4 regions of the Ammoniphilus soli genome follow, and region 1 is predicted to be linked to each of the others. Evidence: riboswitches for the same ligand, from Rfam matches in the RefSeq annotation. Region 1 holds a riboswitch; each other region holds the start of a gene.
What was found. A riboswitch is a leader RNA that binds a small molecule or an ion and turns the genes downstream of it on or off. The one in region 1 is predicted to bind cyclic di-GMP.

Region 1 (7,957 bases):
ATGGCGGAATGCGCGAATATCTTAACGTTCCTGCCAGTCACTTGATCCGAACAGGGGGACTCACTCTCGATCAATCGGCTATCTTGGAGCCTTTAAGCATTGGCGCCCATGCCGTTCGACGCGCAGGCTCTCTTCAAGGCGAATTCGTCCTTGTGATTGGGGCGGGACCGATTGGGTTAGGCGTAATGGCTTTTGCCAAGCAAGAGGGGGCGAAGGTCATTGCGATGGATGTGAATGAAGAGCGTCTTGCTTATTGCCGAAAGTGGGCAGACGTGGATTATACCGTAAATGCCCTGCAAGACCCGATGAACGCTTTGTCTGATATTACCAATGGAGATTTCCCTACTGTTGTTTTCGATGCCACGGGGAATGCAAGATCCATGTCCGACTCGTTTAACTATGCGGCCCATGGGGGAAAATTGATCTATGTCGGGCTAGTGAAATCGGATATTACGTTCTCGGATCCCGATTTCCATAAAAAAGAGCTGACTCTTATGGGGAGCCGCAATGCGACCCGAGAGGATTTTGATTATGTGATCAAAGCCGTTAAGAGCGGAGGGGTGGACATTGAATCGTACATTTCCCACCGCTGCAGCTTTGACGACATGATCCAGCAGTTCGAAGGCTGGCTGAAGCCCGAATCAAAAGTAATCAAGGCGATTGTTGAACTCTAGGTTACGCTAGGAGGAAGAGCAATGGATGTAGTGACGCTAGGAGAGACCATGGTTCTCTTTACGCCGGGAAACGTAGGCCCGCTTCGTTATGTGAACCAGTTCGAAAAAACGATTGGCGGGGCAGAATCGAATCTGGCGATTGCCTTAGCCAGGTTAGGGCACCAGGTCGGCTGGTTCAGCCGTTTAGGCGAGGATGAATTCGGTCTATATGTTCGCAATTTTATACGCGGGGAAGGGGTCGATACTTCTCGTGTAATCTTTGATGAGACCCATCCCACCGCTGTGTTTTTCAAGGAACGGCAAATGGGGCAAGACCCAAAGATCTATTATTATCGTAAAGGATCATCCGCGAGCTTCATGACGCCTGAGGATCTGGATGCCGATTATATTGCCCAAGCTAAATTTCTCCACCTGACAGGCATTACGCCGGCCTTAAGCCTGACCTGCCAAGAAACCGTTTTTCGGGCCATTGAGCTGGCGAAGGATCGCGGAGTGACCGTCGTCTTTGATCCGAATATCCGCTTAAGGCTGTGGTCCAAGGAGGAAGCAGGAAGCGTGCTTCGCCGGATTGCCAGCCAGTGTGATATCGTGCTTCCGGGGCTTGATGAGGGAGAAATCATGACAGGGGAACGTACGCCTGAAGGCATTTCCAGCCGTCTCCTGGAGAACGGGGCCAAAGTGGTCGTGATTAAGCTTGGAGAAAAAGGCGCTTTCTATGCTACACCTGAGCAGCAGGAGTATGTGGAAGGATATCGTGTCGAGCAGATCGTGGATACGGTAGGGGCTGGCGACGGATTTGCCGCGGGATTCCTGTCTGGTCAGATCCGAGGTTGGAGCTACCGGGATTCGGTTCAGTTCGGAAACCGGATCGGTGCGTACGCGTTAACGGTGGCAGGGGATGTAGAAGGCTATCCGTTCTGGAATCAGGTCGACCCTGCACGCAAGGGGAATGAAGTGAAGAGATAGAGAACTAGAAGTGGGAGAAGGAGCAAAGTCATGTTGCCGAAAATCAAATTGTTGCAAAGTCTAGTAGAAAGCGGCGTCATCGCCGTGATTCGCAAAGTGCCGGAAGATCAATTGGAAAAAGTAGCGGAAAGCCTGATCGAGGGGGGAGTCACATCCCTTGAAGTTACCGTCGATGCCCCCGGAGCTTTCCAATCGATCCGCCAGCTATCGAAAGCTTTTGAGGGAAGAGCGATTGTCGGGGCAGGAACCGTCATCGATGAGGTATCGGCGAGGTTAGCGATTGAACACGGAGCGGAGTTCGTTTTTAGTCCCAGCCTTCACCAGAATGTGATTCAGACCACTTTGCGGTACGGAAAAGTCGCTGTACCGGGTGTCATGACGCCAACCGAGATGATTCAAGCGATGGAGTGGGGAGCGGATATGGTCAAGATCTTCCCTGCCACGGGATTGGGAGTCAAATACATCAAAGATGTAAAAGGCCCGCTTTCGCATATTCCGATCATCCCAACCGGTGGAGTGAATTTAGAAAACGTAGCTTCTTTCATTGAAGCTGGTGTGGCTGCCGTAGGAGTGGGCGGAAACCTAGTCGATATGAATGCGATCAAAGAACAGGATTTTGCCCGGATTACGGAAAAAGCAAAGCAGTATGTTCAAGCTATACAAGAAGCACGCAGTAATAAGTTATAAGAAAAAGTCTGGTCTCGTCCTTAACTGGATGCTGACCAGGCTTTTTTTCAAACCTCCGATCCAATTGTGATAAGATATACGATCTTATCACAATTGAGGTTGATCTATAGGTGTCCATATCTCAACGATATACATGCTCTCGGGTTAAAGCCATATCATTGTTTAAGCCTTTGGAAAATAAGATCTGATGAATATTCAGCCCGCTTACCCGAAAAGACGAGGCGCAGGAGCGTAGGTAAAGCCGCCACATCCGCACGAATTTTTCCCCGTACATTTCTTGGACTTTTTCAACATGTTTTTCGAAGCGTTCGGACCAGTGGTCCAAGGTTTTGGCGTAATGGAGCCGTAAGCTTTCGATATCACTCACGTGAAAATCATAATCGGGCAGCAGGTTGACGATTTCCCTCAAGGAGGGGATGTAGCCTCCAGGAAAGATGTATTTCGTAATCCATGGATTGGTCGCTTCTTCCCTAGGGGAAGTAATGGTATGCAGCAGCATAAGGCCCTTGTCGTTTAAGACGGATTCCACGGATCTCATAAATAGAGGGAATTGCGCTTGACCTACATGCTCGAACATTCCGACACTGGCGATCTTGTTGAAACGGAGCCCCGTGTGAGGAAGATCTCGGTAATCCATCAGCTTGACTTCTACTGATCCCTCTAACCCAAGCTCCTGAATGCGCTCCTTCGTTTTCTTGAACTGCTCCTCACTTAGCGTAATCCCCATGGATTGAACGCCGTACTGCTGGGCTGCGCGCACAATCAGCCAGCCCCAGCCGCTACCGATATCCAATAGCTTCTCTCCGGGCTTGAGCTGCAGCTTTTTCAATACGTGGTCAATCTTTTGGAGCTGCGCCTGCTCTAGAGAATCGTCCTCGTTCTTAAAATACGCGCAGGAATAGCTCATGGTGGAGTCCAGCCAAAGGGAATAAAATTCATTCCCCAAGTCGTAGTGGTATTGGATATTTTCCTTTTGCACCTTCTTGGATGCCATCTTCGTAAGGGGAGCTAGGAGTTTGGGGACAAAGGACGCCCTATTGCGGCTCAGCAGCCTTAATACTTCATCCATATCTCCGGTAAGCTCCAGCTTTCCATCCATATAGGCCTCACCGAACGCTAAAGACGGATTGCTCATGATCTCTGGGAAAGGAAGTTTTTCGCGGAAGTGAATCTCAAAACAAGGGGTCTCTTCGCCATAGCGATCGACCTTTCCATCCCAATAGCGGACTTGGAATGGAGCACTGCTCATGCGGCTAAAAAACTGCTGAAACATATGCTTTTGCAATGTGATCAGTCCACCCTTCTTGTCTGGTCTTGAACAATCACGGGAACAGCACCATCTTTTATAGAATGTATATTCTATCTAATATCCTCCTGCTACATAGAGAAAGGAGCGAAGCGAACAAGGGCATTAAACATTTCGTCCGACAGGACAAATGGAATGGAGAACCTTGACTGTCCAGGTGTTTCCAGCTTTTGTTGAAACCATCGCTTGAAAACAAGGAATCGCCGATAATCGTTGGCGGTACGGATATCAAACTGGGCTTCTTCCAGCAGGTGCACAGCCGCAAACAGGTTATACAGGTGATCGGCTAGATGCTTCGAGCAAGCTTGCTGGGTAGAGGGATCTGCGACCAAAAGCCGCTTGAATTCTTCTTCTAATAGGCTAATTTCGGCCAGAAGACTCTCCCGCCACGGTGTGAGAGGATCCGTTTGGATTTGCTGCAAGGTATTTCGAAGGTCTTGAGTATAAGGGCCCAATCCATCTTTTTGTAGAATTTTTAAGATTTCAAGGCATTGGATATTGGCTGTGCCTTCCCAGATCGGGTTGACGACCGCATCCCTCAGCAAGCGAGCTGTGACATATTCCTCGATATAGCCGTTCCCGCCGTGAAGCTCCAGTGCGGCTTTGGCGGCTGATACCCCCAATTCACTTGCACGATACTTCCCCAGGGACAGGAGAAGACGAAGCAGCGTATGGCGGTCTTTGGTCGCTCGCTGAAAGGTATGGACCTCATCGAAGGCCATGATAGTTTGAGCAAGAAGGGCCCAGCCTGCTTCAATTTCGGTGATAAGATCAGCCATCGTTTCCCTTACGAGGGGAAACTGGAGAACCGATTGCTCAAAAGCTTGCCGATTCGCCGAATAGATGGCCGCTTCCCAAAACGCCCGCCGGGCAATAGCCAATCCGCCTAAGGCGGTTCCTAATCGTGAGACATTGAGGGCTTCAGCCATGTATTTAAAGCCGTGCTCTTCTTTTCCGATCAGGTAGCCCACAGCTTCCTGCAGGATTAATTCGCCGCTGGGCACCGCCCTCACGCCGAGTTTATCCTTCAGCCGCCGAATGGAAATGCGGTTGGGAGTTCCGTCAGGCAGGCTACGGGGGATAAGGAAGAGCCCTAACCCTTTTGTCCCTGGTCGATTGTTGCAGCGCGCCAGTGCCAAGCTGATTTCGGCATCGCAGTTGCTGGCAAACCATTTTTCTCCGCTCAACAAATAATGATCCCCATGTTTTACAGCTATGGTTTTCGTCGCGCCGACATCCGAGCCTCCTTGGATTTCTGTCAAGAAAGTTCCGCCTTGGATGAGCTGTTGAGGATCCATACTGCCGAGACGTAGCAGGTAATCCTGCTTTTGCTGCATGGAGCCGAATTTCTCAAGCACAAAGGCCACCGATTGCGTCAAAATAACGGGGCAGGTAAACCCCGTCTCTGCCTGAGATAACAAGTAAAACAAAACGGAATTGGTCATGAAGGAAAGAGGCTCCGGAACCTGCTGATTATAACGGAGAGCCACTACTCCTGTTCCGTATCCCTCGCGAATCGTCTGCAAATAGCCCTCGTTATACCAGATGCTGTTGATTTCTTCTCCTTTTCGGTTATAGCGGATTAGCTTTGGGGCTCCCTCACGATCGGTATAGGCGGCCCTCCGATCCATAGGTCCCGCAGCCCAAGCCCCGGCCTTTTGAAAAAACGGCTCCGCGAAACGAAAAGACGCATCGGACAAATACCTTTTCGCATACCGAACGAGAAGGGGATCCTCTCGATACCAATGAACATCATTTCCGGACTCCCATTTCTCATACTGGATCATGAACATTCCCCCGCGAAGCCAGATTAATATATCCTATGTTAGGAAGGGGAGGTGCATGATCGAAGCATCAGGCCGTTTTCTATCCTTCTGGTCATTCTTCAACAATAATTTAAATTTTTTTTGAGTTATGACATGCTTTGACATACTTTTTAATAGTATCTAGTTATAATAACTATATATTTGAATAATATGAATTATATGAATCTAGGTAAAGGGCAAACCTATCGAAAGGTGGGGACGCAAAGCCACGGGTCTAAAACAGGGATGTCATGACGGCTGGGTTGCCTGAGGAGCAATACATATCTCAGGTGTGGGGGGAATCTATGGTGGATAGGAAGGATATGAATCAAGAGAAGGAATTAGATTCAGAGTGGGTTGATTTGATCATGGAAGCACGTGAACTGGGAATGACGCCTGAAGAAATTCGTCTGTTTTTGAATCAAACAGCTGAAAGTATAGCATAAGCAGCGCCGAGACTAGGACAGTACCAAAGTACTGTTTTTCTTTTTGTCCCCTTTTTAAAATAGAATGAGTAGAGATCTCAATCAAGCTGTAGAGGGAATAGAAAACTAGGCGGTGTCACAGGTCTGAAAAAAGCCCACAATATCTATTATAGTTGATATAGGTGAGGGGTTAAACTGATCTTGGGAGCAATATAGCTTTGAAAAAGGGTTTGGCTAGGCGAAAGAAGTGGAATTTTAAGGCTAAATAGGTTCAGGCTGCTTTTTCTGAACATTTACAAAACTCAATTTTAGCCGTATTATAAAGATACACCTTAGAAACACACCTACCAAAACTACAGAAGAGGTGATGTACATAAAGAGTTGTAAAGTTAAACCACAGGAGGGATGCCATGCAGTAACCCCAGAAAATCGTGCATAGAATGGAAATCTACAATATCTTTTGAAAGGATCCCGGATTGGCAGCTTATATAAAACTTTCTGACCTAGTAAGTGATGGTGAACTTGGTATAGGGGGGGTGTGTAAGCAAAGCGCGTGATTTCTTCACATGTGGGATGAAAAGAGGAAAGGAGTTTTAATTGAATACAGAAGAATGGTCATAGCCCTCAGCTCTTTGGGAATAGGAGTTGGGGGCTATGTTTGTTTTTCTTCGCAAAAAGTTATCCATACCCCTGGTTGGATTCAATCGGTTATTGAGCCCATTAAACAGGCTGGAATCCAGACCGTATCGTTTGACGAAGAAGTGTTCGATCTAAAATGGAATACCGCTGCCATTGATCGCTATAAACTGTCTAACCAACGAATTTCCTATGTACAATTGGATGGAAAAATGCATTTCGAGTCTGCAGAAGATATCTTAGGGATAATTGAACTAAAAAAATAAAGAGGAACGGGGTGGAAAGACCCAAACTTTCATCCCTTATTTAGTTCTTTTGTAATATCTTAAAATTTTGACTATTTTTGTAAAGGTTACTAGCATTGGTTAAATATGGTATAATTTAGAAGTATGATTACATAATATTTATAGATTGGTTGGTGTTTCTATGAAAAAGTTAGCTTCAACATTAGTAGCTGGTAGTTTGCTTTTGACTACCGGACTGGCTTCCGCGCATGGTGGTGCTCCAGTGACAGGTGTACAAAGCTCTATTCAGAAGGCACACTCTCATGCGGGGCAGCCTGCCGCTCTCGTAAATGGAGTGGAGGTCAAATCCATGGCGAACCACATCCATGAAGGCAAGTATTATGTGTCTGTGGATGCCTATGCCCATTTGTTCAATAAGACGGTTGAGGTTTCTAAAGATCAACAGAGCGTGAGCTTAAATGGAAAAACGATCAGTAATATTCGCTGGGCTCATGGAGAAGCTACAGCTTGGGTTAAGGATTTAAGTGCTGCAGTAAATGGAATGCTTACTTGGAATAATGATACGAAGGAAGCTTACGTATTGGTTCTTCCGGAAGGAACGATTAACTTAGAACCAGGAAGCATCGTACCGGCGATGGGTGAGCATTGGGCAAATCCTGCTGAACTGCCATTGGGTCCTATCTACGGAGTTCATGAAGGTCGTTTAGTGTTCTTGGAATATATGATTGCCCAAGAGGATTTCGCAAATGGCAAATCCCATGTAAGTGTACCCGGAATGAAAGGACTGCCATCCCCTGGAGTTGTCCAAACCGATATCGAATTTGTTCCAAATGGCCATCCTGGATTTGAGGTTCCTCACTATGATCTTCACGCTTACTTTATTTCCGATGAGGAGCAGCATCGCATTGGAACGGCTTTTGTAGACTTAGTTGATGCAAATTCTGAAAAAATCGGCTATGCCGCTTTCTATAATCTCGGACCTCAAGTGGTGGTTAAGGTTTCAGCCTCAGGTTTGGCTCCGAATAGCGAGCATGGATTCCACATCCATTCCAATTCGATCGAGAACAACGATTTTGCAACAGCTGGCGGACATTTTAATCCAGAAGGGAAGAAGCATGGCCATGAGAATCCGGAAGGAGCCCATGCTGGAGATCTTCCTAACCTCGTTGCCGACAAGAGTGGAAATGTAAATGCCTTTTTCGTACTTAAAGGT
Region 2 (7,957 bases), on a different contig from region 1:
AGCCCGCACGAAGCGATGTCACCATCGTTCCTAAGGCATTGGGAAGCTGTACGGCTACCCGAGCCAATCGCTTGGCTCTTTTTTGCTTCAGATAAAAGGAGGGCAGAATATACCCCAAAAGAAAGGTCAAAGGCAAAAGGATACTCGTTCCTTGGAGGATAAAAAGAACAACCGGGATCCCTAACGCCACCAGGAGTCTGAGCACAAAAAATTCCTCCGGCTTCAGAGGAATACCCGCTGTTTCCAGCTCCTCCTCCCAGCGGACCACGTAGGATTTACCGGCAAACCTTTTCCCCAGAGCCGTTACCAGTCTTTGACCCATCGGGGCCTTCGGCTTCGAGCTGGGTACATCCGCTTCTTCCGCCTCCACTTTTTCTTCGCCAGCAGTCAGAATCTGATCCAATCGTTTTTCCGCCAGGCTCTTCCGTTTGGCCAGCATCATACCCACCAAACCGTACATGAGACTAAAAAAGACAAAAGAGGCCGCTAGAACCACGTCTCTCCCTCCTCCCGAAACATCTGGGGGGGGAGTTCAATGCCATACCGCTCGATCTTGTCCATACAATGGGGCAAAATTCCGACAGGCGCAAATTTCCCGACGATCTTGCCTTCCTCACTTACTCCTGTCTGCCGGAACACAAAGAGGTCTTGCAGGACAATAGTATCGCCCTCCAGATTCAACACCTCGGAAATGTGCGTAATCTTCCGGCTTCCATCCTTCAGTCTGGACTGTTGAATAATAATATCAATCGCGCCGGAAATCTGCTCCCGAATCGCGCGGACCGGCAGGTCCAATCCCGCCATCAGCACCATCGTCTCCAAACGGGAAAGCATATCCCGCGGTGAGTTCGCATGTCCAGTAGCCAATGATCCGTCATGACCGGTGTTCATCGCCTGCAGCATGTCCAAGGCTTCAGCGCTGCGGACCTCCCCGATGACGACCCGATCCGGTCGCATCCGAAGGGAATTGCGGACCAAATCCCGAATCGAAATCGCGCCTTTCCCTTCAATATTCGGCGGGCGGGTCTCCAAGGAAACCACATGCTCCTGAGATAATTTCAACTCGGCCGCATCTTCGATCGTGACGATTCGTTCTTCCGGAGGAATGAAGGAGGACAGCACATTCAACAGCGTCGTTTTCCCCGAACCGGTGCCCCCGCTAATGAACATATTCAAATGCCCCTTGACACAAGCATCCAAAAAACGAGCCATGGCTTCACTTAGCGTTCCAAACCGAATCAGATCTTCCATTTCCAGACGATGCTGAGGGAATTTTCGTATGGTGATGGTCGGTCCGTTTAAAGCCAGCGGCGGAATAATCGCATTCACGCGAGAGCCGTCCGGCAAGCGGGCATCGACCATTGGACTATTCTCATCAATCCTTCTCCCTAACGGGGATACGATCTTCTCGATCACTTGAGTGACATGGGCATCATCCCGGAAAAAAGCAGGGGTCCGTACGAGGCACCCCCCTTTTTCTACATAAATGTGATAGGGGCCATTGACCATAATTTCCGATATGCTCGGATCCTCTAATAAGGGAGTAATCGGGCCATAGCCTGTCAATTCATTGACCACCGTATTCAGCAATTGCTTTTTCCCCTCGGAGGTTAGGCTATCGGCTTCGGATTGGAGGAAGGGTTCTGCAAGCTCCCCGATCAGCTCCTCCATCTCCTCCTCCTTCGCATGCGGATGTTTTTTAAGTTCGGCAACCAAAAATTTGTGAAACTCCATCTTTAAGCTCGATTGAACCGGGTCTTCCCGAACCAGCTCCAAGGTATGCCTCCCCTGAGGAGCCTGCGGCTGTATCGCTGCTGGATGTTTCTCTGCTAACCGTTTTAATAGAGACAATTGAGATCCCCTCCTATTTCCTTAAAATCCGGGCCAACATCGATCGCTTCGTACTTTTAGCTTCCGCCCTGCTCCGATCCTTTGGGAGCTTATGCAGCTTAAGAGTGAGAGCAATCAAACTTTTCGATACGGCTGCCCTCGGACTCAAGGTAATAAAGGGAACTCCTTCATTCCCCGCTTTAACCACCGTTTTTCCTTCACTCGGAATTCGGTGGAAAACCGGCAAACCGAGAAATTGCTCCACCGTATCAATCCTTAAGGCCTCAAAATCCGAATCCCGGTTGATCACCACCTTCACCCGATCCTTGAGTTCAATCGCCTGTAAAGCGTCAATGCACAGCCTGCTATTTTTTAGCGTTGGGACCTCCATTGAGCTGATCAAAAGAATGTCTTCCGAATTTTCCAAGGCCACGAGTCCCGTTTCTACCAATAACGGCGGGGTATCGATCAACACCACGTCATATCGCCGCTTTAAATCAGCTAAAATCCGTTGAATGTGCTCACCGGTAACCACTTCTGCCAGTTCCGGCCGATTCGGAGCAGGGAGGATATCTACACCGGAACGGTGTTGCACGATGTATCGCTCTACGCTTTCCTTAGCCTCCCCATCCCCCTCCACCACCAGTTCATAGATCGTTCTTTTCGGATGAAGGTCAAAAAGGATCGCGACATCGCCAAACTGAAGATCCAAATCCAAAATGATCACCTTCAGATTATTCTTAGCAAACGCAACAGCCATATTAACAGCTAGCGTCGTTTTCCCAACTCCGCCCTTGGTGCCGCAAACCGAAATCACATGTCCGCTCTTCCCCTGGTCCGGTTTGGATTCCTTTCGCAGCGCTGTCTCCTTGAGTTTCATGACTTGAACGGCCTCGTTTAGTACCTGTGCCAATTCCTCCTTCTTGAAGGGCTGACCGATGACATCAACCGCTCCCATCCGCATCGCTTTTTTCAGATCCACCTCTTCTTGCGGAACGATCAAGATCACCGATACCAAGGGATGGGTGAGAGAAATTTCACGGCATAATTCATATGGAGTCTTGGCGAGCTGCAAAAATACGACGGCCCCCTCCGCTGAACCCTTCAATGCCTCACGCAAATCAGAAACCTCTGTATACCATTTGGATGGATTCCCTGACCCGGACAATAGGGTTTTAAGAGGACCCAAAGAAGCAGGCTGATCGGTCAGTCCATACCAGTCGATCTTCATTTCGGAATCTCTCCTTTGCCCAACTGTTCAGGTGTGATGTGTTTATGCGGAGTGGTAGACCTATCTTCCCGTGAACGCAGCATCAGGTGAAAGCTTCCTTCCGGGCTCGTCTCAATCATGGCGACCGCAAGTCCCTCGGTCGGCAGAACCTCAAGGGTAATGGTCCGGTACTCGTTTTTTTCTCCTGGTTTAGGAGCGGATATCGATTTGCCGACAGCCAGTACCCGGACATGCTGTAAAAGGATTTGATGGGGATGAAGGGAAATCACGTCAACGAAGTCACCAGGGACAATAAACCCTGACACCCCTTGCACTTCATTGATATTCACCGTGATCGCCCGCTTCCCCTCAGCAATCTCCAACGCTACCGGAGCAGCCTCCGGCTTCACCTCACCTTCCTTCGGTTCCTCATTCGCCTGGGGTGGCGGCGGGGGTTCGGTTGCAGCTGGCTTGGCATTCGAGCTGGGGAAAAGCAATAAATAAACGATCGCCGTTGCCATTAACCCAAAAACCAATGCCCCAAGCCATATTTTTCTCGTGTTCATCTGACCACCCTTATTCTTCCTAAGATCAATTTATTGAGCTAGTTTAGCCCCATAGGTACCGTAATTCGCCTGGACTGGAGAAGTCGCTCCTTCATGGACGAATTGGATAAATCGTCCAACGACCTCGTCCGAGCTATTCATCCCTTCAAGGAAAAAGGAGGCAAACCCCACCACTTCCACTTGTTTAATCTGGTTGCTTTGAATGGATACCGCTTTATAAACGGGAACAAGAACAATGTTTGGACAATCACTCGGATAATCCTGATAGGTCGCAGTACCGTGAAACGGACAAAGAGACCGGCGATAATTTACCGCTCTTTCCGTTGGACCAGCCATATTCCCCGTCTCCGTATTGAGAATTGCACCAACAGAAAGGTACTGAAGAAAGCCTTCTTTCAAATCCGTTTCATAATTGCGGGCTCCGGGTCCCGTTAACGCTAACGCCCCGAAATTCCCTACCGTGGAATCCCCGACCTTCAGCCTGACTTGCGTGCCGAATGCTAGGTTCGTCGTATATTCTACACCCAGCGGAACCGCTCCCTTACCGGAGGTTAGCGGATTTAACTCGGCCGCAGCCCGAGCGGCTACACTGGCAGAATGAAACCCGATGGCTTTAGCAAAGAAGAACTCTTGGTCTTCCGTTGCCCTAGCCTCCATCCTGGTATTGGAAAGATTAAAATTTGTCTGTAATTTCGATGGGTCCAATCCATTAACTTCAGCCGTATAGGCGGCCTCTTCCCTCGCTTCATCGGGAAAGGACGGAAGCTCCTGAATCCCGGCCAGCACAGCTGCGTCGAGACTTCGCTGGAGACTCGCCTTTTTCTGATATAACAGTCCCCCATCGATGGCCAATGCCACAAAACCCAACAGCAGGGTCATGATGATCGCTAAAAAAGCAGCAACGGCTCCTGTTTCGTCTTTAAGCCACTTCACCTTATTCCATCCTCATCGTTGTTTTCTTTGAAAAAGAGTACGGATTGGGCAGGAAGGGAGTTAATAAAGGCGTCGTCAATGGAATCGAGTATGCCAGATCCACGGTGACATAGGTCCCCCGCCTGCGCTCAGTCTTGGTTGGGGTAATCGACACCGTGAGATTCGTACTCCCTAAAGAACCCGACGCCTGAGAAATCACATCCTGGATTTGCTGGTCCGTACCGCCTACACTGGCTGCCCTTGCCCCTTCTCTTCCCGCATGATCTAGGGTTAATTGCGCATGAAAGATCCTCGCGAAATCGATTAAGCCAAATACCAGCAGCAGTAACAAGGTAACACATAGCGCCATTTCCACCGTGGCTTGACCCTTTTCATCACGCATCAAAAACCCCACCCAGATAATAAGCAAGAAACACCCCCGCAGCAATCGCTACACCGTAAGGCAAGGTATAGCCCTTTTCCTTTGCCGACGGATGGATCGGTTGAATCTTTCCTTTATCAACGGTCAAAAACAGGAAAAATCGAAAGAGAAGATACTTTAATTCTTTTCGTACAATAAGAACTACTAAGGCCATCACCCCGCCGGCCATCGCCATGAAAAGAAAAGAACTAAACACAAAGCCTGCCCCTTTCATCGCACCCACTGCCGCCAGAAGCTTCACATCTCCCGCTCCCATTCCTCCGAGAACAAAGGGAATCAGCAGAAGGCCTAAACCGAGCAGGAATCCCTGCCCACTGAATAGAAGACCACTCCATCCATCTATGACTGAATGGTATATAAGACCAATAACAATGGTCGGAAGTGTAATGATGTTTAGGATTTTCCGTTTAGATAGATCGGTTATAAATGAAATAATAAGTACGATCCATAGGATGTAATCTATCATGGTCGTTTCCCCTTTTATGAAGAAAGCCCCACTTTTCAAGGGGAAAAGGGAGCTTTATGTATGTTGAGATATTTTAATAGGACCCTAAAGGCTTTACTAATTCCAACTAATTTTAAGATGCTGGTGTTGTTACTGCTGTGTTGACTTTGTTAAATAAAGCTGTGATTTTTGTACCAAGCGGCCCCATAGCAACAATAGCCCCAACCACAATCAACCCCAAAATCAAACCGTACTCCACCATACCTTGTCCTTCTTCTTCACGTACCAAACGCTTTACAAAATTCATCATCACAATTCCCACCTTTAACAGTTTTTTTGAAATAAAAAAATACTATCCCGAAGAATAGCATCTACTGTAGGTAGGCATATGTCTTCGGCAGCTGGCTGGCATAATCATAGAATTGATATTAGCCCCTGTAGCTTTGCGTCCTTAGATTTCCCTAAGTTTGCCTTTTCGATTGTTTATAGCTATATATTAGTGGGAAATAGGTAACTTTCATATGAAACAATATTCCTATTTTTTCTACCCAATTTTATATTAAGCAACAGGAATCAACTCCTATTGACAAAAGTTTTTATTGATTTTTGTAATAATATGTATAATTTTCGATTATTTTGTTTCTCAAATAACAAACCCTATTAACCTATTGCGAAAACCATCCATTCACCTTAAGGTAAAACTAAATCATTTTAGGAGGATCTCAGCAGTGGCTGTTCATAAATTTCGGTATGTAAAGATAGATAAGAAAGAAGAATCTTCAATTGATCTCCATCTTGCCTTTACGTTTTGGAGTCGGTTTTGGGGATTAATGGGGAAAAAGAATACCCATTTGGGCATGATTTTTAATAGAACTAACCAGGTTCATATGTTTTTTATGCGCTTTCCCATTGACGTTTATTACTTGGACAAGGAAGGGACCGTCATTCACATCGTCCGAAGCCTTAAACCGTGGAGAATCAGCCCTCGCATAAAAGAAGCCTACTTTATTATCGAGTTTCCGGCAGGATATGAGACCCAAATCAATTTAAGAGACAAGTTTCATTTGTAATAATCGATGTTTTCCAAACAAATCAAGCCTATGGCGGAACTCAGCCACCAGCCAATTCAGGAAGGCATGATGATCACTTAGTACTGTTTGCCTTAAATACCGAAAGTATCGACATTCCTGCCCCTTTTCTGGCGCTAGAGCAATTTGAAGCGGCCTTAAGCGGCAAGATCATTGGAAAATCGGAATGGGTCGGAGGCTTTACAAAAGAATAACTAGGGTGAATTAGATTACAAACGATCCAAAAAAGGCCTACTCTTATTTGAGTAAGGCCTTTTCCACTTCAAATATACGCCTGATCATAAGTAAGAAGAACATAATTCGAGCGGTGACAGGCATTTTTGTTGGATAAAATTTAGGTTTAAATTGTAGTATTTTTGCCCATTCCATTGAGTTCCGAATCCTATATAGTGATTACATCACAGGAGGTAATAAAATGGCCAACTCTCGCGGTTCAATAACCAAAATCACCAGTGACTGTAAATGGTCTTGCAGCAGATGTTATAAAAAGTGCAAAAATCACCGAAACCCACAGAGATGTCGTGATATATGCGACTGTAAAATAAGATGTTTCGATCAATGGGTCAACTCCAATGATTTTAATATTATGCTTCCCGCGTGCTGTGAAGATTGCGAACTAGGTTTTGATATTCCAACCAGAAATAAAAGAAAAAAGAAAAGTAAGCAAAGATAAAAAATGCAGCTATCCGCTTTATGTTATACCTTATTGACTTTGAAAAGATGGAGATATGTCTACAAAATCTAAAGTTTGCTTTAAAACTTTCATCGTACCCTCAATCGGTTTGGATGTAGACATCTCTGCCAGCCGCTTTTAACACGCTAATCGGATCGGAAGAACTTCCTGCAGACAAGAAGTTTTCGCGTATCCGTTCGACTGCCGGCTTTCCTTCCTCTAAAACTTGCTTGGCTAAAGCAGTAGAAGCAGCAAAACTAGTCGCTTACTGATAAACATAGAAATTGTATAGAAGTGCGGGATACGCGCCCTTCCAACGCAATTTCTTCGTCTGCTGCCATGAATTTCCCCTCGTATTTTTGGTTGTTTCGGAAGATCATCCTACAGCCCTTTCTTATGATTTTTTTCTTTTTAGAGCTTTTATACAAACGTTTATTATGTCTTTACCATAAATTAAAGTGTCCGTATTTATTTGGTTAAAAGGGGTTGTTTAAAAGTGCGTCTAATTATAGTCCTTTATATTTTGCTTGTTATTATTGCAAGGATATCAGAACAAGGAAACATAAGTTGGTTTTTTAGAAATTGCAGGTTGGTTCCCTGCCCAAATCCTCGTTTACCTCAGCATTGTATAGAATATGAAGAATGAATCCCACAAACTTGTTCCAAGTAATCCCTTTAAATATTATAATTTAGATTCTAAAGCTGAGGTTTGTTGCTTCCTACGGTTATTTTTTTGAATAAAGGGTTAGTTTTGGTTAAGATTTATTCCCCTCTTCCTCTATAAAAAAAAG
Region 3 (7,957 bases), on a different contig from region 1:
CGGCAGCGGTGGGAATATCCCTGGGAATTGTTGAATATGGCATGCATGGGTGGATTCTGAAGCAACGAGAGCTTCATAGAAGGGGAGTTTCATGAGGACCGCTCTATTGAGAAAAAATAAAAACCCAACTTTGCCTGGCTGTCTAGCCACCAGACGAAGTTGGGTTTTTGTTGTGTATGGACTTGAAGTAAGTGGAGATTCGCCCATTAAACCTCCAGATCACTCTCTTTTCTTGCGTGTAGATGGAAAAACGCCCACTACTGGCGGTAAAACGAGCAAAATGATGGGGTTAAGCTGTATTAGATGGACAATTTCCCGCTATTTCGGCTTTATTTGGTTTGATTTTGAGTTTAAGAGTCGCAACTCCACCTACTCAACACGGGAATAGAAAAATGGACCTACCACCCCTTTTTCCCATCCAAAGCAAAAAGGGTGTCCCAAAAGCCTAGCTTTTTAGGACACCCTCCTATTCTGATTAAGAAACCTTCCGTTCTACTTGTTCCTCTTGTCTCTTTCCTTTTTCCAGTACATATCCAATCGAACCGCCGATTACAGCAGGAAGGATCCAGCCTAACCCCAAGTCATAAAGAGGAAGCCCACTGTAAAGGGCAACTACAGGCTCCATGTTTAAGCCCGCTGTTTTCAAGGCATCGACGATGCTCACGATCGCAGTTCCGATCATGGCGCCGACATACACTTTTCTAGCCCTAGCAAGCCCGCTGATGAAAGACAGGGCAATCAACGTCATGGCAATCGGATAAAGGCCCATCAATACAGGGACCGAGAACGCGAGGATCTGAGTAAGCCCCATGTTCGCTAAGGCCATACTGAATAAGGCTAAACCGATAATAAAAGTCCGGTAGGATACCTTCGGCCAAAGTTTCGCGAAATACTCTCCGCAGGCAGTGACCAGCCCGACCGATGTGGTCAAGCAAGCGAGCGTGATCGCCACACCGAGCAAAACAGAACCCGACGTGCCAAGCAAGTGGCGAACGACAGCCGAAAGGATTTCTCCCCCGTTGCTGGACGGACCCGTAAGGGACAAGCTAATCGCCCCTACGTACCCTAAAGATACATAAACCAGACCTAGTCCAGTCGCGGCGATCACCGCTGCTTTGATTGTCGCGGCGGTCAACGTTCGTCGGTCGGTTACGCCCTGACCTTGTACCGCGGAAATGACCACAATCCCGAAAACGAGGGCAGCCAGCGCATCCAAGGTAAAGTAGCCTTCGATGAATCCTTTGAAGAAAGGAGCTTCAGCATAAGCCTCCGCGGGAGCGCCGATCTCATCTAATGGGGAGAAAATCGCCCGCAAGACCAAGACGGCAATGACCGTTAATAAAACGGGAGTCAGCAGCTTTCCGATCCGTGCCACGAGTTTGGATGGATTTAAAGCCAGCCAGTAGGTGATCCCAAAGTAAACCAACGTATAGACAAACAACGGCCAGCCTTGAGCATTCAGCCCCGCTGGGAGGAAAGGCACAGCACCCATCTCAAAAGCAACTGTACCGGTTCTTGGTATAGCCAACAAAGGTCCGATAGCCAGGTAAATGGCCAGCGTAAAGACCACAGAAAACTTCGGGTGAACGCGGCTCGCTAAATCCTGCAAGTCCCCGCCGGTTCTTGCAATCGCCGTAACGGCCAGAAGGGGTAAGCCCACCCCGGTAGCCAGGAAGCCAAGGATCGCGATCCATAGGCTGGTTCCCGCTGCTTGTCCTAAAGAAGGTGGAAAAATCATGTTCCCCGCGCCAAAAAATAAAGCAAATAGCATAAGACCAATGGTGAATGTGTCTTTGGTAGATATTCGATTCATTTCTATGAGATCCCTCCGGAAAATGTCCTAAGAATAGTTTGTGAATAAACCTTACTAAGGATAACACATCGGAGGCATTTGGTTAAGAGTTTTCATACAATGTAGAGAATTTACCAAATGTGAGGGTGAGGAGCATGATTTGGGAGTGCGGCGTCAGAAACTCCCGAAAATCGCATTATGTAACGGGAGTTTCTCTTTGTGTCTTCATGCAATAGGAACGGATTCCTAATTCATTTCTTAATATTAGGACCAAAAATAGGAGGTGATTATGATATATTTTTCCAATTGCTTACATCAAAATAGAAGTAATGATTCTAGTTAATTAGGCCTATGAAGTGAGAGAATGGAGTGGAATAAGCATGGTCGTGGAGTCCTGTACTAGTAAGACAGAAGATCCAGCACCTTCCGAGCTGAAACAGATAATGGATTATATACATCATTTTATTTTTAAGATTAAAAAGAGAAGAGATGGGGTTTCTATTTTTACTTTTGCGGAAGGCCAGCTTGCGAAGGAGCTGGGCTTCATGACAAGTTCAGTTATGGGCAAATCGATAAATGAAGTACTCCCGCAAGAGGCTTCCAAATCATTCAACGAGTATGTTAATAAGGCCTACACGGGAGAAATCATGAAATCGGAGATTAAATTATTCGATAGAACGCTTGAATGTATCTTCCAGCCTGTATTAGTGGGCAGCAAAGTTCTTGAAGTGATCGGTTCAGCCGCGGATATTACGGAGCATAAGCAAGCAGAGGAAAAAATAAAGTTTAGGTCTCTCTACGATCCCTTAACCAACCTGCCCAATCGGACTCTGTTTCAGGAACTTTTGGAAAGTGCAGTCGCAGTGGCTGATCGGGAAAAGCATATCCTTGGAGTGATGTTTCTTGATCTGGCGGGCTTTAAGCTCATCAATAATATGTACGGATATCACTTTGGGGATGCATTATTAAAAAGCTTTGTTGATCGGATGAATGGTTGTATAGCAAAAGACGCTACCATGGCTCGCATGGGAAGCGACGAATTTTCCATCCTGCTTCCCTATATTGAGGGGCTACAAGAGTGTGCAAGCCTGGCGGAAAAGATGGTTCATGCCCTGGAAAAACCTTTTGTTCTGGAAAATCGCGAAATTTTGATCGATATTCATATGGGAATATGCATCTATCCCGTTGGCTCCCAAGACGTAGAAACCTTGATGAGAAACGCGGAGAATGCCATGTATCGCGCCAAGGAAAACAGAGGGGAGAACATTCAATTTTTTACTCCTATCCTTCATGAACAAGCCTATGAACCATTTTCGCTGCAAAGAGATCTTCAAAAAGCTTTGACATGCGATGAGCTTTCTCTTCATTATCAACCACGCGTGAATATAGACTCAAAACAAGCAGTGAGTGCTGAAGCCTTGCTGCGATGGAAGCATGCCGAGAAGGGGTGGATCGCTCCGGCAGAAATGATTCCAGCAGCCGAGGAGTCGGGATTGATCCTGGAGGTAGGAAAATGGGTAGTGCAAACGGTATGCAAACAGAACAAGCGATGGCAAGATGCAGGCTATTCCCCTCTTCGCATAGCTGTAAATATATCCGTAAAGCAATTACAAAACTCAGGTTTCGTAGACATGATCTGCGACATACTGGTTGAAACAGGCCTGGATGCCCAGTGGCTGGAGCTGGAAGTCACGGAAAGCTGCATGATTGAGAATGTTCAGGAAACCATGTGCAAAATAGAGCAGTTAAAATCGATGGGCCTTAAAATATCGATTGACGACTTTGGTACAGGCTATTCCTCATTAAGCTATCTTAAGTGTTTTCCCATTGACTTTTTAAAAATCGACCGATCCTTCATCACACACATCACATCGGATACGGCGGATCAAGCCATCACGGCCACCATCATTGATTTGGCGAGAAATCTTCAAGTTAACGTGGTGGCTGAGGGAGTGGAGACAGAAGATCAACTGAAGATCCTAGGCGAACTAGGATGTGATGAGATCCAAGGATATCTCTATAGTCCTCCTGTCCCAGCGGAGGAATTTAAACGTCATTGGCTAAAGCAGGTTCCTTAAACTTTTCCATGAATAGGAGAGACAGACGATGAAGGATCCATTGCTCCAGTTGTTCAAAGAAATCGAGAAGGAAAAAAGTGAACTGCTGGAAATCTTTAAGGAGGTCCAATCCCTGCATGACGAGAGGGTCATCAAGCTCAGCCAGGATTTGGACAGGCTCATTGTTCAATATCAGAAGATCCAATTAACGCAGAGGCGCGATTAGATGAATATGTAATTCACCTATATTCAATCGTGAGAGGGAGGGTAGAATGAGCCATTCAGTCATTGTCTCTAAAGGGAAGGATGTCCACGAAGCCATCACGATCGGTTTGGAGGTTCTTGAAGCCCGCAGGCAGGAAGTGGAGATTGAGATTATAGAAAATGCGACGAAAGGGTTTCTGGGGATATTCGGCTCTAAACCAGCCATTGTACGGCTAGTAAAAAAATCGCTTGAAGATAAAACCGCAATGGATCAACTCCGAAGTCAGGATCAGGAGGTGAGTCCGTCTAAACCTCAGGACACCTTGCCGGAGATGACCGAAATCGGGAAGGCCTGGATCACGGATGGGAGAATTTTTTGCAAGGAAACGCCTACCCACTATCCTACGATCACGCCAAAGAAAGGGATTACCCTATATAAAAATGGGGAGATCGTGAAACAACCAACGGTGATCTCGGAAAAAGACCAGTTTAAGGTTGATCTAAACGATGAACTAAAGGAAACAACCTGGTCCATCGAATTGGACGATAGGAAGATGATCGCCACCCTTCATATCCAGCCGGGGTACAAGCGGACCCGTACCCTAGTGGATCAAGAGCCTAGTCCGCATATCAAGCTGGAATTCGCCGAAGAGGAGGAGATCATCAATCACCTCCAAATCGCTTCGGTCGTCCAGAGAATGCAGGAGTTGGGGATCCAAACTGGGATACGAGAGATAGAAGTCTTTAAAGCTTGTGAAGCCCGGGTGTCTGGTGTATTCGAGATTGCCAGAGGGATTGAGCCTGAGCAGGGTCAAGACGGTTGGCTGGAATTGAAGGTAAACACCGAACTATTGAAAAACGAACCAAAGGAATTGGAAAATGGGAGGGTGGATTTTCGGGAGATCCAAACGATTCCCAGTGTGGATGCAGGCCAGGTGATTGTGATCGTTCACCCCCCTGCCGCAGGAAAGCCAGGGATGACGGTTACGGGGGAGATGATTCCGCCACCCCTGCCGAAGGAACTGAATGTTCAGGCAAGAAAAGGAGCGGACTTGATCGAAGACGGGACGAAAATTGTGGCCGTGGATTCGGGAAGGCCGCACATTGAGTACCAGGGGAATGTAGCCAGGGTTTCCGTCGTGCCCCGATTATATCACGCTGCCCATGTCGATTTGGCTTCGGGAAATCTGCATTTTTCGGGAGATATCGAGGTTCAAGGAAATGCGGAAGAGGGAATGACCGTCGAAGCCCTGGGGGATGTCCTCATACATGGTTTGAGCAATCGAGCGATCATTACAGCCGGAAATCGCATCGTGATCCGGGGAAGTGTGATTAATAGCTCTCTTGCCGCGGGAAAAAGCAACCTTCTGCTGGAGGATATGGGCCAATTGCTCGGAAAGATAGCGGACCAATTAGAGGGGCTTGCTTTGGCCATTCAGGAGCTTTATTTAAGTGCCGCTTTTAAAACGTCGGACTTTGCCCGGATGGGACTAAGCTCGTTGATTCGTATTTTACTAGAGCGAAAATTCAGTGAGGTTCCGAAGCTGGTTAAAGAATTGTCTGACTTGACGGCGAAAGCAGATAAAGAACAAAGGCTGGACCAGGGATTTAAGGAAGTCGTGATCAAGCTATCCAATGGATTCCTGAAGTTTCTGCCCACACAATTTCGTGTCCAAAAAGATCTTTCCGCTTTAATCCAACAGGTAAAAGCACTCGATGAATGGAGCCGCACCCCTTCAGAATCCGATGCCAGCATCATTATTCCTTATGCGCTAAACAGTGAAATCTATTGCAGCGGCGATGTATACGTTATCGATCAAGGGTGCATCCATTCGAAAATCCATTCGGGAGGCAGACTGCAAGTAAGCGGCATGGTACGCGGGGGACAGGTTTATGCTGCGTTGGGGGCCGATATTGGGGAAGCGGGAACCCCCGGCGGAAGACCAACAAGGATTCATGTGCCTTTTGGACAGACGATACGCATAAAGTACGTGATGGAAGGAACCTATCTCCAAATCGGAAATCAAACGCATCAATTTCTGACAGCAGACAACGATGTCTTTGCACGGATCGATCGAGAAGGGAATTGGCTTTTTCATTAGGATGGGGGAGAAAATGGTATGTTTGAGTGGCAAATAATGCTCAAGGAAGACAAGGCCATTGTTTTATTTAAAGGGGACATTGATATTGAAATGACAGGAGTGCTGGAGGAAGAAATGATGCCGGCTTTTTATCGTTTTGATCGTGCCTGTCACCGCCCGAATATTGTCGAAAAAACACAGGGTATTATTTAGCAGCTTTAAAACTGTTTCCCTTCATTGAACCGAGGGTCCATCCACTATATACTTAAATAAAAAATAGGTTGTTGATAAAGGCAAACGTACCAAAAGGTGGGGACGCAAAGCTATGGGTCTAAGGTCATTTCATGAACTACGACTGCCAGGCCGCCGAATAGTGAAGACGGAGGGCTATTCATATTTGAATAGCCCTTTAGTAGGATAGCGTCCGTTTTTTGCCCGCCTATTTTAGATATAGTAGATGAGATTCAAAGGAGTGGAGAAGGTTAACATGGACAGCGGGGAAAAAATCAATATTTTATTAGTGGACGATCGACCGGAAAATCTTTTAGCTCTGGAAGCAATTATTGAGAGAGAAGATTACAACTTAATCAAGGCTTTATCAGGCGAAGAAGCACTCAAATCTCTGCTGAAATATGATTTCGCTGCCATCTTACTAGACGTACAAATGCCTGGAATAGATGGCTTTGGAACCGCCAAGATCATTAAGGCTCGCGAAAAAACAAGAAATACTCCGATTCTTTTTATCACCGCGAATAACATGGATTCGGAGCATATATTTACCGGTTATTCGATTGGGGCTATAGACTATATCCTGAAGCCTTTTGATCCCATTATTTTAAAGGCGAAAGTCGAAGGGTTTGTAGAAATTTATAAAATGAATCAAAAGCTGTCCAAGCAAGCCGATATTCTGGCTGAAAAGACAACAGAACTGAAGAAAGCCTATTCGGAGTTGGCTGCCGTTACGGACAAGCTACGCGTATCTGAGGCTTTAGCCAATGTCATTAGCGAAACATCCATTGACTCGATGATGATACTGGATGAAGAGGGTTTGATTCTTAAAGTAAACCCTGCTGTGGAAAAAATGTTTGGTTATGAGGAGTCAGCGATTCTTGGCCAATACATAACTTCATTATTGCGGAGTGAAGCATCACAGAAATATATCCGAGATGCATTTCAAGCGATAAATAATTTAGAAAATATATTGGGTTATGATAATTCCAGAGAAATTGAAGCTACTCGAGCAGATGGCACTTCATTTCTGGCTGAAATCCAATTCGGAAAACGATACGTCCAGGGGAAATGCATCGTGGCTTGTACCGTACGGGACGTGACGAAAAAGAAGCAATATGAGGAAATGATTACCCATATGGCCTATCATGACGGCTTGACCGATCTGCCGAATCGAAGGCTTTTTAACGATGAGCTGAGTCAAAGGCTGCACCAAGCCAAGCAAAAGAACCAGCCCTTAGCGATGATGTATTTGGATATGGACCGTTTCAAATATATCAATGACTCCCTTGGACATATCACTGGGGATAAAATGCTTCAGGAAATTGCTGTCAGGCTGGCATCCTGTATGCGTGAAGGGGATTTGGTTGCAAGGGTAGGCGGAGATGAGTTCAATGTAATTTTGCCGGATACCGATCGGGAGAACGCGCTCGAAATCGCAGAGCATGTATTGGACGCTTTTAAAAGGCCATTTTACATCGATGCTTATGAATTATATGTAACAACAAGTATTGGAATCAGTGTGTTCCCATACGATGGCGAGGATGCCCCTGTGCTAACGAAGAACGCGGATGCGGCCTTATATCGTGCAAAAG
Region 4 (7,957 bases), on a different contig from region 1:
ATTATAATGTTGTTTGTTGGGAATACAGTAAATAATAAAAAGGCTTTACTTCAAACGGGAGGGATGATAGATGGATCTAAACCAGGTATCTGACTGCTTGAAAGCTCTAGGAGACCCAACAAGACTTCAAATGGTTACTCTGCTGAAACATCGTGATTGCTGCGTCTGTGAATTCACCCCGATATTCAACATATCGCAGCCAGCTATTTCCAAACACCTAAGCCGATTAAAAAGTGCTGGCTTAGTCACGGAAAATAGGAAAGGGCAATGGGTCTTTTATTCGCTCAACTACAGCAAATTTGAAGATATCGGCTTTTCATTAGATAAGCTGCCTGACCTTTCCGAGAAACTTAAGGAATTAGAGGAGAAAGGCCTCCTTGTCCAATGCGAGGCCTAACTGAAGGAGAGAGAAGTCATGTTAGCAGCTATCATTTTTGCCATTACGCTTGTCTTTGTGATTTGGCAGCCAAGAGGTCTTTCCATTGGCTGGTCTGCTTCAGCTGGTGCTTTATTGGCCCTTAGCTTTGGAGTGGTCACGCTGCAAGACGTATGGACCGTTACAGGCATTGTATGGAACGCGACTTTAGCGTTCGTTGCCATCATTTTCATATCATTGATCTTGGATGAAATTGGTTTTTTCGAATGGGCTGCCCTGCACATGGCTCGCCTCGCTAAAGGAAACGGAAAGCTCATGTTCGTCTATGTCATTTTACTTGGTGCTGCGGTTGCTGCCTTTTTTGCGAATGACGGGGCCGCTCTGATCTTAACCCCAATCGTACTAGCTATGGTTCGGGCTTTGAAATTTGATGAAAAAATGGTCATCTCTTATGTGATAGCCAGCGGCTTTATCGCTGATACTACCTCCTTGCCGCTGATTGTCAGTAATCTAGTCAACATTGTTTCCGCAGATTTCTTTGGCATTGGCTTCGTGGAATATGCGAGCCGAATGCTGATTCCTAATTTTTTCTCCTTGTTTGCCAGTTTAGGTGTGCTCTACCTGTATTTTCGCAGGAGCATCCCTGCTAGCTATGACCTGTCGCAATTGAAAAAGCCAAGTGAAGCGATCCGGGACCTGAAACTATTTCGCTTGTCCTGGATCATTTTAGCAGTCCTGTTATTAGGGTATGTTTTGAGCGAAACCTTTGAAATTCCTGTTTCATTTATCGTAGGAATCGCGGCAATCGTCTTTATTTGGATAGCGAAAGGCAGCGAAAAAGTGGATACTCTAAAGCTGGTAAAAGAGGCTCCCTGGGCAGTCGTGGTATTTTCGATCGGGATGTATGTTGTCGTTTACGGACTTCGTAACGCCGGTCTTACCGACATGTTAGGACAGGCGATCCAATGGACAGCCGATTACGGTTTGCTTTCAGCAACGATGGGAATGGGATTTATTGCGGCCATTCTCTCCTCTATCATGAATAATATGCCAACCGTGATGATCGATGCCCTAGCAATACAGGGGACATCCACAGAAGGTATCATCCGGGAGGCTTTAATCTATGCAAACGTTATTGGATCCGACTTGGGACCCAAAATTACGCCTATCGGTTCTTTGGCTACCCTTCTTTGGCTGCATGTCCTTTCCCGCAAAGACATTACCATTACTTGGGGGCAATACTTCCGAACAGGGATTGTATTAACGATTCCTACCCTGTTCATTACTCTCCTTGGACTGTACCTTTGGTTAATCATTATTTCATAAAAAAATCAAACGAATTTTAGGAGGCTCACGATGAAAAAACCGCTTGTATACTTTCTATGTACTGGAAACTCCTGCCGAAGCCAAATGGCTCATGGCTGGTTGCATGAAATAGCTGGAGACAAATATGAGGTAAGAAGCGCCGGCCTTGAGGCCCATGGCTTAAACCCTCGTGCCGTGCAAGCGATGAAAGAAGCCGGAGTGGATATCAGCCACCATACCTCTGATGTCATCGATCCTGAAACCTTAAAGAATGCGGATTACATTATTACGCTTTGCGGTCATGCCAATGACCATTGCCCCGTCGTATCCAATCCTAAAGCCGAGAGATGGCACTGGGGTTTTGACGATCCGGCTAAAGCCACCGGGACCGAAGGAGAAATTATGGAACAGTTCCGTACGGTTCGCGACGAAATAAAAGCACGCATGGAGCAATTTGCAAAAGAAGGAAAATAAATGAAAGCGAGGGAAAATCGATGATAAAAAGAATGCATGTCGCCATCAACTGCCAGGATCTAGAGGCATCCCTAAAGTTCTACCGGGCATTTTTCGGAACGGAACCCACCAAGGTAAAAGACAACTACGCGAAGTTTGAATTAGATGACCCGGCTCTGCACTTCTCGCTGAATGTAAGACCTTTTGAGAAAAAAGGTGCACTTAACCACTTGGGCTTCCAGGTGAACACAACCGAAGAAGTATTAGCTCTTGGCGAAAGATTACGCTCTGCAGGACTTCTTACGATTGACGAAATGGGTACGACTTGCTGTTATGCGGTCCAGGATAAAGTATGGGTGTACGATCCGGATGACAATGCATGGGAGATCTTTTATACCAAGGAAGACTCCGAATTTGAATCGGCTGGTGACCCAAGAGATCTATCTCTATGCTGTGCACCCGCACCTAATCAAGTTACCCCTGTAGCCATAGAACTAGGCAAGTTCAAGAAATAAATTTGGTTTCAAATAAAAAGCGCCTCTCCCCAATGGAAAGGCGCTTTCTTGCATCCTGCTCGATAGGACACTTTTTATCACGACAAAAATCGTAACACCATGGTGGAAGTAATCCCTGCAACGACTGTCGATAACAAGCTGCGTGTCATGATGGCCACTAAAAAGGTCGGCAGGGCTGCTAATGCTTCTAAATTAAGTAATGAGATTTCTCCGTCATGCATCAAAAGCTCTTGGCCGATTAAAGCCGCCATCACAGAAATGGGAACATAATTTAACCACCGCATAGCCCACTCCGGCAATTCAATTCGGCTTAGTACCATTAAAGGCAGTACCCTTGGAATGAACGTAACAAGAGCCGTACCTACAATAATCAAAAACATACCCCATCTTACTTCCATTTTTCCATCACCATCCCTACCGTGGAGGCCAGCACCGTCGCTGCAATGACACCCATACTGCCTGAGATCGCAAAACTGCTGCCCACAGCGATAATTACGGCACTTACCGCAACAATAAGATCTAATTTCAAATTGGATCTGCTTATCATAGCGAGAATAAGAAGACCGATAAACATAGCGGGCAAAGCAAAATCCAGTCCGAACTTCTCTGGATTTGCAATCCATTGCCCGAAATACGCCCCTGCAAGATTGGCTAAGAACCAGTTCAGATAGGCGGTTATATTGAGGCCATGCATCCATTTTTCACTGATGCCTCTTTCTTTTGCCCTCTTGTTAATCGCAACGCCAAACGTCTCATCTGTAAGAAGAGAACCCACAAGCATATTCCTGAACGGTGTAAGATGTCTAAAAAAAGGAGATAAGGCAGCACTAAGTAAAATATGGCGTAAATTCACAAACAAAATGGTAATAATTATAGCAGTAGGCGAGCTGCTTGCGGCTATCATCCCAGCGGCAATAAATTGAGCTGACCCGGCATAAAGAGCGATTTCCGCTATGCTAAGCCCTGCTGTCTTTTGAACAACACCAGCAGCAAACCCAATGCTAAGATAGCCCAGTAAAGTCGGAACGCAATCTTTCACCCCTTGCAAAAAACTGTCTTCCCTCTGAGCCATATGGGTTTCCAGTTGAACATTTTCCAGACTCACCCTACAACCTCCATTCAAGTTCAAACAAATAGAAAATACGGTTCACCTTTCTTGAACCGTTTCCTGCAGCTTCATAAAAATAGTCTGTTTCTCTACGAGACCTCATAAATGAGCATACAATCATGCTTTATTTATAAAATCATGTATAAAAATATTTGTCAAACACTCAAGCCTTCAAATTTAAACAATATATTCATTAACTTGACAAGGACTACCCCTTTTCTTTTGCTGATAATTATGATAAAAATAGATTATACCACGATAATAGCAAATTCATCGAAAGATGAAGACGCAAAGCCACGGGCCTACCGTTGAATAACCATGGCAGCCGGGTTACCGAAAGGAGAAATGAAAGTGAAGGTAGAAATCAAGCGTCTCGAATTGATGACAAACATTGAAGAGTTAAGGGTAGTAAAGGAAAAACTAAAGGATGACGTTATGGACCCCATGTTAAACTGGCGAGAAAGAATTGAGTTATATCAGTCTATACAAGGGATTAATGAACGAATCCAAATGTTAAACAGTAGACTCCAAGAAAACCTCGTAAGCGCTTAGCTGCAAGCTTTCTACGTCCTTTAAGATCATAAATCTCAAATAGAAAAAAGAGGGTGTCCCAAAAGCCTAGCTTTTGAGGGACTCCCTCTTTTTTCGCATAAAAAAACAAGAAAACCGTTCTCTTTGGTAATTTCGTAGTTATCACGCCAACGACTAACAATATAGCAAAATAAAAAGATTGAATTATCCGTTGTGAATGCCATTTGCACCTTCTCCCATTAATGTATGTCTTTCTTCTTGAATCGTCCTCCTTTAACATCATGGATATTCCCAATGGCTAAGAATGCCGTTTTGTCTACTTCTTCTACAATGGATTTGAGCTTGGCTTCCTCCAGTCGAGTGATTACGCAAAAAATAACCTTCTTGTCATCACCAGTATATCCGCCTTCACCCTGTAAATAAGTCACTCCACGACCTAAACGAGCTAGAATCGTGTCTCCTACCTCCTTATGCTTGTCACTGATAATCCATACGGATTTTGATTGGTCCAACCCTTCAAGGGTGATATCTATCATCTTAAACGCGATATAGTACGCAATCAGGGAATACATCGCCCGGTCCCATCCAAACACAAAACCGGCACTGCCCAAAATGAACAAGTTGAAGAACATCACGACTTCCCCAACAGAGAAAGGCGTTTTCTTATTAAACAAGATGGCAATAATTTCCGTGCCATCCAGCGATCCGCCATAACGGATAACCATCCCTACCCCGGCGCCTAAAATGATTCCTCCAAACACGGCAGCCAGAAGGGGGTCTTTCGTCAAGACGGGAACAGGATGCAATAAAAATGTTCCAATTGACATAACGCTTATTCCAAATAAGGTGGATATTGCGAACGTCTTTCCGATTTGCTTATATCCTAATAAAAGAAAAGGCAAGTTGAGCAAGAAAAGCAGATAGCCCAATTTGATACCCAAAAGATGTGAAAGGATGATCGAGATTCCAACAATCCCCCCATCAATAACCTTGTTGGGAACTAGAAAGATCTCCAGTCCTACGGCAACAAAACAAGCCCCTAAAAACATAAAAATGGCTCTCTTTAATATTTTCAGTTTTGTCAATTTTTGATGTTGAATTTGTTGCTCTGCATGCGCTGTTTCCAAACAATTCTCACTCCTTTGGGTAATGATTCTGTCCCTCTTGATAATTAGAAAAACTCAAGTCTGCTATTAAAAACGCGAGGGTAAAGATTAAACCTTTGTTTTAGTTTATGGATAAAAGAAATTAGAAATAGTTTAGCTAATCTCCAATAATTATAAGAGACCCATTGGGTAATTCCTGTGGAGAATGCAAGAAGGAGTATAACCTCACTTAAAAACCACGGACTTTCTTCTACTTATTTTATTATAGCACAATTTAACACGATCAGTTATGATACCCTTCTGACCATTGCCGACAAAATAAAAAGCCTTTCGAGGTAACCCCGAAGGCTTTAAATTAGGAACCTTTTTATAATATTACAGTGCTTTCTTCAATCTCCTCAGAATCACTAAAATAAATAGGCTTTTCTGCACCGCGCTCATGGAGACCTTTGAATAATTCACGATACTGAGAAAGGGAAAGTTCTTCACTGATGTAGGAGCGTTGGATAAAGTCCAGAAGTTCATTGATATTAGAGGGCTTCACTTCCTTAACCTGAATAAAATTATGGATTAAAGTTTCTAAAGTCATTAATAACCCTCCCATTTGTTAGCGTTTACATATACATCATAACATGGATTTACAACAACCTATCTTTTTCTAAAAATTTAAACTTACGACAAATTTCAACAGGGGTAAACAATTTCCACAACAAGAAAAGAGTGACGTTGGGTAATGGGCGGCTGAATCAATTCAACCAAAATCCACTGTTCCCTCTTCCTATTTGAAACCTTCTGTTCCAGTAAGCCGTCAATAACTTAAAAGGAGGCAATCAAATGAAAAATACCTTTCAAATTCTGTTCCTCGGTTTATTTTTTCTATTGGCGGGCTGTACTGAGTATGGACCTGTTATTCCAAGAGAAGTCAAGCAAGAAACAACGGATCAAAACGACTCCAAAACTCCGGATCTGGAGGAAAAGATCGCACCTGAAGATATTGCAGATGTAGCGGTACTTACTTTAAAAGAAAAGGATATGCAATCTTTATCACAATACATTCATCCTTCTAAAGGGATCCGTTTTTCACCCTATGGCTATGTGAGCTTAGAAACAGATTTGGTCTTTACTGCCCAACAAGCCCAGCTGCTGATGACGGATACCACCGTATATCATTGGGGAACATTTGATGGTTCCGGAGATCCTATTGAAATGACTTTTACGGAGTACTACGAAAGATTTGTTTATGACCATGATTACACTCAAGCAGAACAGACGGCCATTAACCAAAGAATCGGCCAGGGCAACACCCTAGATAACAGCCAGGAAGTTTATCCCAACGCTACCATTGTTGAATATCATTTTTCAGGTTTCGATCCCCAATATGAAGGAATGGACTGGAGAAGCCTTCGCATCGTATTGGAGGAAGAGGATGGAAAATGGTATATAGTAGGAATTATCCACGATGAATGGACGATTTAGGCAATGCAAAATAGCTATCACCTGACAGTTCTAAGAACAATACCTTATTAGTGACAAATTCAGTTCCAGCAATATTTTCACTTTAGGGAAAAAGGTGATCAACCGTGTACCATCCAAAAGAAAGGAATGCATCACTGAGTCAGGCTATGCCGTATCGCGTCAGAGTATTGGCTACAGGGCTGGAAGTTCCCTGGTCGCTTGACTTTGCGCCAGACGGAAGAATGTTTGTAACCGAGCGTCCTGGGCGAATTCGAGTAATACAAAACGGGAAACTTTTGGCAAAACCGCTTATTACGTTTGCCTCTCCTTTCGTCAGTGTTGGAGAAGGAGGATTGCTGGGTTTAGCCGTCGATCCGAATTTCCGTCGCAATCATTTTTTATATGTCTACTACAGCTACCAAACTAACCGAGGAATTAGGAATCGACTTGTTCGGCTAGTAGAAAAAAACAATCGAGCAGCGTTAAACAAAATCTTGCTCTCGAATATTCCAGGTGACTCCGTGCACGATGCCGGAAGGCTGAAAATCGGGCCAGATGGGCATCTCTATATTACCACGGGAGATGCTGGACAATCCGATTTGGCTCAAAGTCGTAAGAGTTTAGCGGGTAAAATTCTGCGTATTCGTTTAGATGGGTCTATACCAAGAGACAATCCTTTTCCAGGCTCCGCGGTTTATACTCTTGGTCATCGCGACCCCCAGGGACTTGCTTGGGATCCGCGAACAGGACTCCTTTACAGCTCAGAACATGGGGAAATCGCGCATGATGAAATCAATCTGATTCGCAAAGGTGCCAATTACGGCTGGCCACTCATTGAAGGAAATCAGCGAAGACAGTCTTTTACTCCCCCGCTGATCCAAAGCGGGAACCAAACGTGGGCGCCTGCAGGAATGACGTTCGTGTCGCGAGGTCCCTGGAGGGGGCAATTACTGGTAGCCAATTTGAGAGGTAACCAGATCTTGCGGTTTTCCATAAGTCGAAAGAATCCTCGTTCCATTCGATTAGTATCCAGCTTTTTCAAATCGCGCGGGAGAATCAGAGACATCGTGGAGGGACCTGGCGGTTCACTTTATGTATTGACCAGTAA

Region 2: another riboswitch for cyclic di-GMP. It lies ahead of ABLT31_RS27950 (Flp family type IVb pilin); the one in region 1 lies ahead of ABLT31_RS25965 (anti-repressor SinI family protein).
Region 3: another riboswitch for cyclic di-GMP. It lies ahead of ABLT31_RS21425 (EAL domain-containing protein); the one in region 1 lies ahead of ABLT31_RS25965 (anti-repressor SinI family protein).
Region 4: another riboswitch for cyclic di-GMP. It lies ahead of ABLT31_RS03800 (hypothetical protein); the one in region 1 lies ahead of ABLT31_RS25965 (anti-repressor SinI family protein).

The regions. Positions count from the first base shown of each region.
Region 1 is NZ_JBEGDL010000018.1:73,531-81,487, forward strand. Features, by position in the region: gene ABLT31_RS25940 (zinc-binding alcohol dehydrogenase family protein) at 1-674, shown strand, start outside; gene ABLT31_RS25945 (sugar kinase) at 696-1,640, shown strand; gene ABLT31_RS25950 (bifunctional 4-hydroxy-2-oxoglutarate aldolase/2-dehydro-3-deoxy-phosphogluconate aldolase) at 1,671-2,327, shown strand; gene ABLT31_RS25955 (class I SAM-dependent methyltransferase) at 2,449-3,612, opposite strand; gene ABLT31_RS25960 (acyl-CoA dehydrogenase family protein) at 3,705-5,420, opposite strand; cyclic di-GMP riboswitch class I at 5,625-5,709, shown strand; gene ABLT31_RS25965 (anti-repressor SinI family protein) at 5,690-5,884, shown strand; gene ABLT31_RS25970 (hypothetical protein) at 6,430-6,765, shown strand; gene ABLT31_RS25975 (superoxide dismutase family protein) at 6,926-7,957, shown strand, end outside.
Region 2 is NZ_JBEGDL010000023.1:42,607-50,563, forward strand. Features, by position in the region: gene ABLT31_RS27915 (type II secretion system F family protein) at 1-496, opposite strand, end outside; gene ABLT31_RS27920 (CpaF family protein) at 487-1,851, opposite strand; gene ABLT31_RS27925 (AAA family ATPase) at 1,865-3,061, opposite strand; gene cpaB (Flp pilus assembly protein CpaB) at 3,058-3,606, opposite strand; gene ABLT31_RS27935 (pilus assembly protein TadG-related protein) at 3,637-4,539, opposite strand; gene ABLT31_RS27940 (TadE/TadG family type IV pilus assembly protein) at 4,541-4,921, opposite strand; gene ABLT31_RS27945 (A24 family peptidase) at 4,914-5,426, opposite strand; gene ABLT31_RS27950 (Flp family type IVb pilin) at 5,539-5,715, opposite strand; cyclic di-GMP riboswitch class I at 5,799-5,887, opposite strand; gene ABLT31_RS27955 (DUF192 domain-containing protein) at 6,134-6,475, shown strand; gene ABLT31_RS27960 (YbhB/YbcL family Raf kinase inhibitor-like protein) at 6,478-6,687, shown strand.
Region 3 is NZ_JBEGDL010000012.1:68,330-76,286, reverse strand. Features, by position in the region: gene ABLT31_RS21460 (DUF2512 family protein) at 1-95, shown strand, start outside; gene ABLT31_RS21455 (hypothetical protein) at 92-388, shown strand; gene brnQ (branched-chain amino acid transport system II carrier protein) at 476-1,813, opposite strand; gene ABLT31_RS21445 (sensor domain-containing protein) at 2,149-3,870, shown strand; gene ABLT31_RS21440 (aspartyl-phosphate phosphatase Spo0E family protein) at 3,899-4,075, shown strand; gene ABLT31_RS21435 (flagellar assembly protein A) at 4,122-6,155, shown strand; gene ABLT31_RS21430 (hypothetical protein) at 6,174-6,347, shown strand; cyclic di-GMP riboswitch class I at 6,417-6,505, shown strand; gene ABLT31_RS21425 (EAL domain-containing protein) at 6,622-7,957, shown strand, end outside.
Region 4 is NZ_JBEGDL010000001.1:676,981-684,937, reverse strand. Features, by position in the region: gene ABLT31_RS03830 (ArsR/SmtB family transcription factor) at 71-397, shown strand; gene ABLT31_RS03825 (arsenic transporter) at 416-1,702, shown strand; gene arsC (arsenate reductase (thioredoxin)) at 1,733-2,155, shown strand; gene ABLT31_RS03815 (ArsI/CadI family heavy metal resistance metalloenzyme) at 2,176-2,649, shown strand; gene ABLT31_RS03810 (AzlD domain-containing protein) at 2,727-3,047, opposite strand; gene ABLT31_RS03805 (AzlC family ABC transporter permease) at 3,038-3,754, opposite strand; cyclic di-GMP riboswitch class I at 4,011-4,095, shown strand; gene ABLT31_RS03800 (hypothetical protein) at 4,076-4,309, shown strand; gene ABLT31_RS03795 (YitT family protein) at 4,528-5,337, opposite strand; gene yppF (YppF family protein) at 5,762-5,983, opposite strand; gene ABLT31_RS03785 (hypothetical protein) at 6,229-6,870, shown strand; gene ABLT31_RS03780 (PQQ-dependent sugar dehydrogenase) at 6,975-7,957, shown strand, end outside.